DNA from 2 places in the Bacillus haynesii genome. Region 1 is predicted to be linked to the other one. Evidence: riboswitches for the same ligand, from Rfam matches in the RefSeq annotation. Region 1 holds a riboswitch; the other holds the start of a gene.
The links. A riboswitch is a leader RNA that binds a small molecule or an ion and turns the genes downstream of it on or off. The one in region 1 is predicted to bind S-adenosylmethionine.
Positions count from the first base shown of each region.

Region 2: linked by a shared signal. The riboswitch ahead of H2R00_RS10215 (methionine ABC transporter ATP-binding protein) and the one ahead of metK (methionine adenosyltransferase) in region 1 are both predicted to bind S-adenosylmethionine.

Region 1 covers NZ_CP059494.1:4,119,229-4,122,344, reverse strand. Annotated here, with positions in the region: gene asnB (asparagine synthase (glutamine-hydrolyzing)) at 1-498, opposite strand, end outside; gene metK (methionine adenosyltransferase) at 649-1,851, opposite strand; SAM riboswitch class I at 2,242-2,379, opposite strand; gene pckA (phosphoenolpyruvate carboxykinase (ATP)) at 2,574-3,116, shown strand, end outside.
Region 2 covers NZ_CP059494.1:2,056,711-2,059,826, reverse strand. Annotated here, with positions in the region: gene H2R00_RS10230 (ABC transporter ATP-binding protein) at 1-202, shown strand, start outside; gene H2R00_RS10225 (ABC transporter permease) at 195-1,136, shown strand; gene cspB (cold shock-like protein CspB) at 1,252-1,452, opposite strand; SAM riboswitch class I at 1,756-1,869, shown strand; gene H2R00_RS10215 (methionine ABC transporter ATP-binding protein) at 1,969-2,970, shown strand; gene H2R00_RS10210 (methionine ABC transporter permease) at 2,973-3,116, shown strand, end outside.

The DNA.
Region 1 (3,116 bases):
GCTTTTTCTTTCTGATGCAAAATAAACGTGGCCGTCCGTTTTCGTAAAATAGAGCGGCTTAATGCCGAACGGATCGCGCGCTCCGTATAGGAGCTGTTCTTTTTTGTCCCAGATTAAAAAAGCAAACATTCCGCGCAGCTTGGAAGCGGCTTCCTGTTTGTAGTGGCGGTAAGTCGCAAGTAAAACTTCCGTATCTGAATCGGTTTTGAACTCGTATCCTTTTGAAAGAAGTTCGTCTTTCAGTTCTATATAGTTATAGATTTCTCCATTAAAAATAATCCAGTAGGAATCATCTTCATAAGACAGAGGCTGTCCTCCGTTTTCCACATCGATGATGCTGAGCCTTCTAAATCCGAAGCCTACATGCTCATCATGATAGTACCCATCATCGTCCGGACCGCGGTGTACAATCATTTCATTCATTTGTTTAATCAGTTCTTCCTGGGCTGCTGTCTCGGATGATGGGCGATGATTGAATACCCCTACAAATCCACACATAGTATTGCCTCCGATTTTTTAAATTTCGTGCAGAAATCAAAGTCTGCTTCTTGATTAGACAAGTGTTTAAAGAAAAACGTTTCACATCCGCCCGCTTTTTGCCATCGAAAAACAAAGCCGCTTAATAAAGCGGCTATGCGGTTGTTATTGTTATTCTCCTAATGCATCTTTCTTCAGCTGCTCTGCTTTGTCTGTGCGCTCCCAAGGCAGATCAAGATCGAGGCGGCCGAAATGTCCGTAAGCTGCCGTTTGTTTGTAAATCGGACGGCGAAGATCGAGCATTTTAATAATGCCGGCAGGTCTTAGATCAAAGTTTTTGCGAACCACTTCGATCAATGTTTCTTCACTCGCTTTGCCTGTACCGAATGTATCGATTGAAATGGACACCGGTTGTGCGACACCGATCGCGTAGGCAAGCTGCACTTCACAGGAATCAGCAAGACCTGCGGCGACGATATTTTTCGCAACATATCTCGCAGCATAAGCTGCAGATCTATCAACCTTTGTCGCATCCTTACCGGAAAACGCTCCGCCGCCGTGACGGGCATATCCGCCATAGGTGTCAACGATGATTTTGCGTCCTGTTAAACCAGCATCCCCCTGCGGTCCTCCGATAACAAAACGGCCCGTAGGATTAATGAAGTACTTCGTGTTTTCATCGATCAGCTCTTTTGGCACTACCGGATTGATGACGTGCTCTTTCAGATTGCGCTGAATTTGTTCAAGCGAAATCTCAGGATGATGCTGAGTCGAAATGACAATTGTATCGATGCGAATCGGCTTGTTATTCTCATCATACTCAACAGTTACCTGTGTCTTTCCGTCCGGACGCAGGTACGGCAGAATTTCCTCTTTACGCACTTCTGTCAAACGGCGAGACAATTTGTGAGCAAGCGAAATCGGCAGAGGCATAAGTTCCTTTGTTTCGTTGCAGGCAAAACCGAACATTAAACCTTGGTCTCCGGCTCCGATCGCTTCAATTTCAGCGTCGCTCATTGCTCCTTCACGCGCTTCAAGAGCCTGGTCGACTCCCATTGCAATGTCTGGAGACTGTTCATCTATAGACGTTAAGACCGCGCAAGTTTCGGCATCAAAACCGTATTTTGCACGTGTGTAGCCAATTTCTTTAATCGTTTCGCGGACTGTTTTTGGAATATCGACGTATGTGGACGTCGTGATTTCACCGCTTACCAGCACCAATCCGGTTGTCACAGATGTTTCACAGGCAACGCGGGCATTCGGATCTTTCTTTAAAATTTCGTCTAATATACTATCCGAAATCTGGTCGCAAATTTTGTCCGGATGTCCCTCCGTAACTGACTCTGATGTAAATAACCGACGGTTTTTGCTCATTTATGTTTCCTCCTGTATATGAAGATCAGCCGTGATCTTAAGTATGATACGGATCTCGTCCCTCTTGATTATATGACGATACTCGGGCTTCATACGCTCTCGTTTTGAAACAATTTCCATATGCTATTCTTGACGAGATTCTGAGTCGAAATTCCCCTTAGCAGAATTTTTCCTGACTGGTTGCCCGGCTAGACCTTTCACGTCCTGTGAAAAACGCCCAGTACCTTCCTCCTGCTTGATACTCGGCTAAAACCTTTCACATCCTGTGAAAAACGCCGAGTACCTTCCTCCTGAAGGCAGTTTTTTTAGCAATTTTTGTATATCGATTTATGCAATAAAAAAACCTTTTCCTATTCGCTGAGGAAAGGGTCTGGTATTGCGTGCCTTTCACTCTTATCGCTCAAGGTATTGAACACCTTGCATCAGGTTAGCACCGTAGTTGTCTCAGAAACTGTTTTTTTCCATTAATAAGAGAAACCGGTTGCTGGGTTTCATTGGGCCTGTCCCTCCACCAGCTCGGGATAAGAGTATCCGCTCAATGAAATATCTTATCTTAAAATGGCTTGTAATGTCAATATCGGCCGAAATAAATTTGAACTTGTCCTTCGAGAAAAAACCCGAACGAAAAATGAAGAAACGGTATAGACTATAAGAGTAAATGTGTTATACTAATTCTACATTAATGTTATACACATTAAAAAACATGCAAAGGAAGGTTTTTTATGAATTCTGTAGATTTAACAACTGACTTACAAACGTTATTAACGGGCAAAAACGTTCAGCTGAACTTATCCGTTCCCCTTTTGGTTGAAAAAGTTCTTGAGCGCAAAGAAGGAGTCTTGACATCTTCCGGAGCCGTGCGGGCAACAACCGGTACATACACCGGCCGCTCGCCAAAGGACAAATTCATTGTGGAAGAAGCGAGCACAAAGGACAAAATCGATTGGGGCGCGGTGAATCAGCCGATTTCAGAAGCCGCCTTTGACCGGCTGCACACAAAAGTGCTCAGCTATTTAAAGGAACGCGATGAATTGTATGTATTTGAAGGGTTTGCAGGAGCAGACGAAAAATACCGGCTTCCGATTACAGTTGTTAACGAGTTCGCCTGGCACAACCTGTTTGCAAGACAGTTGTTCATCAGACCTGAAGAACATGATAAAAAACCTGAAGAACAGCCGTTTACGATTCTTTCCGCTCCGCATTTCAAAGCCGATCCGCTCGTTGACGGGACTCGATCTGAAACGTTTATCATCGTGTCGTTTGAG
Region 2 (3,116 bases), 2.1 Mb from region 1:
AGCGGCTGCTTTCAGAAAGGTGAAGGTTGACGAAGCGGAAGGCGGGATAGAGCTCAGCCTTCAAAAGGATGAAGTGCCTGATTTGATCAAACACTTGACAGACAGCGGTGTCCGCCTATATGAAGTGAAGGCCGTGAACAAATCGCTGGAAGACCGGTTCCTGGAAATCACCGCTGATAAGGAGGAAGCTCAGCATGTTTAATCTCATCGTAAATGAATGGATCAAAATTTTTAATCGAAAAGGCACATACGTCATGATCGGGATTTTGCTGTTATCTGCCATCGGGCTGGGCGTTCTCGCAAAGACGATCGGAGAGACAGACCAAAACCCGGACTGGAAAAAAGAATTGATGCAAGAAAATAAAGATATGAAAGAACAACTTAAAGGGGTCAATAATCCGGCACTTGAAAAAAGCTATGAACGGTCGACCGCCATTAATGAGTATCGAATCAAGCACGATTTGCCGGAAGACGGGGACTATTCGGCCCTGTCGTTCATCAGCGACGCGAGCAGCATCATTCCCCTCGCCGGTCTGTTTGTGATCACGGTGGCGGCGGGAATCGTTGCGAATGAATTCAGCTGGGGAACGGTGAAGCTGCTTGTCATCAGGCCGATCAGCCGCTTTAAAATTCTGCTGGCAAAATATTTTACAGTCCTGCTTTTTGCATTGGCTTTGCTTTTCATTCTGTTCGCATGCGCGGGTATCACAGGCCTTGCTTTATTCGGGACAGGCGACGGCAGCCAGGTTCACTTGGCGTACACCGATGGAACAGTTGAAGAAAAAAGCCTGCTGCTGCACTTGGCCGGCAGCTATTTGCTGAATTCAATTTCGCTTCTGATGATGGCGACTATGGCCTTTATGATTTCAACGGTTTTCAGAAACAGCTCGCTTGCCGTAGGTATTTCAATTTTTCTTTTGGCAATGGGCGGAACGGTGACAAACTTGCTTGCGACGAAATTTGAATGGGTGAAATACATCTTATTTGCCAACACTGATCTCACTCAATACTTTGACGGATCTCCGCTTGTTTCAGATATGACGCTGGGATTCTCGATTGTGGTGCTCGCTGTCTATTTTCTCGTTTTTCATGTGCTCGCTTTTGGTGTATTCACAAAAAGAGACATTGCTTCATAAGCGGTATTCTCAAAAAAAGCCTCACGCCGGTTTCCGGGCGTGAGGCTTTTTTAAAATATAAAAAGACTGCTGACATTCGGTCAGCAGTCCTGTATGAAGATCAGCGGTTCACAGCTTACGCTTTTGTTACGTTAGCAGCTTGTGGTCCGCGGTTTCCTTCAACGATTTCGAAAGATACAGATTGGCCTTCTTCCAAAGTTTTGAAGCCTTCGCCTTGAATAGCAGAGAAATGAACGAATACATCGTCTTGTCCTTCAACTTCGATGAATCCGAAACCTTTTTCAGAGTTAAACCATTTTACTTTACCTTCTAGCATGAAATTTCCTCCTAAAGCGATAACGCTTAAATTCACTATTCTTGCTCTAAAACAAACTTCCAAGACGAAAACTCTTACAAAACTTTCTTCTTAAAGATAGTTCGAACAAAAATAATTACCTTTACTTTACCAGTGTTTAAGCGAAATTACAACTGCTAAACACAATTTTTTTAAAAAAAGTGAAATTTAATGATCAGGGTGAGAAATAAAGCATTGAAAAGAGAGTTTTTGAAATTTTCACGAATCTGATTGACAACATTTCAAAGAAGCTGTAAAGTTAGGTAAAACTTCATGCAACAACACTTCTTATTCAGAGAGGCGGAGGGAATTGGCCCTGAGAAACCTCGGCAGCGGGTTCTGCAAACAGCAGAATACTGTGCCACATCCAACAAGCCGTACGGGCTTGGAAGATAAGAAGAGAGCGGACCCACTCTATTTACTTTGTGTCGTCAAAGGCTTCTTCTTATTTTTAAGAAGAAGCCTTTTTTGTTAGCCAAAAAGAGGAGGAAGATCATCATGATTACATTTGAAGGCGTTGAAAAGGTCTATGAAAGTGGCGGACAGAAGGTCCATGCGCTCAATGGAGTCGACCTTCATGTGGATAAAGGGGAAATATACGGCGTCATCGGATTCAGCGGTGCAGGGAAAAGCACGCTGATCCGCTGTGTGAACTTCCTTGAAAAACCGACGGCCGGAAAGGTTTTCGTCGGCGGAAGAGACTTAATGTCCTTGTCGAAAGCAGAGATTCGCACTGTAAAAAGGAAGATCGGCATGGTATTTCAGCATTTTAACCTGCTAAATTCAAAAACGATTTTTGCTAATGTCGCAGAGCCGCTCGCGCTTGTCAAAACGCCGAAAGCCGAAATAAAGCAAAAAGTGACGGAGCTGCTCCGTTTTGTCGGGCTTGAGGATAAAGCCCGCGATTATCCGGATCAGCTTTCGGGCGGCCAAAAGCAGCGCGTCGGCATTGCCCGGGCGCTGGCGACAAATCCGGAAGTTCTGCTCTGCGATGAAGCGACATCCGCGCTTGATCCGCAGACGACCGGCGATATTTTGAAGCTGCTGAAGCGCGTCAACGAACAATATAACATCACGATACTGTTAATCACCCATGAAATGAATGTGGCAAAAGAAATCTGCGACAAAGTCGCGGTCATTGAAAAAGGAAGAATTATTGAATCAGGTAGTGTGTTTGACGTATTTTCCGCGCCGGAAACCGAAACGGCGAAAAGCTTTGTCAAATCAGCCATCGACCACGAGATACCTGAATCGATTCAAAAATTAAATGTGAAGCACCTTTACCAGCTTCAATTTGTCGGTGAATCTTCTGGGAAGCCTTTTCTTTCTCAAGTGGCAAAGCGATTTGACGTAGAAGTCAACATTCTGCACGGAACGATTACAGAGCTTCAGGGAATTCCGTTTGGCAGCATGACGGTCGAACTGCAGGGGGAAGATGGTGAAATCGGGCGCGCGCTCGAATATATACGCAGAGAAAACATTCGCATCAGGGAGGTATAAGCATGCTTGTTACATATGACCAAATCATTGACGCACTGGTTCAAACGATTCAAATGACAGTTTTTTCGCTTTTATTTTCAAGCGTGATCGGCATTCCGCTCGGCATTTTGCTGGTTGTCACAAGGAAGGGGCATCTGCTTGAAAAT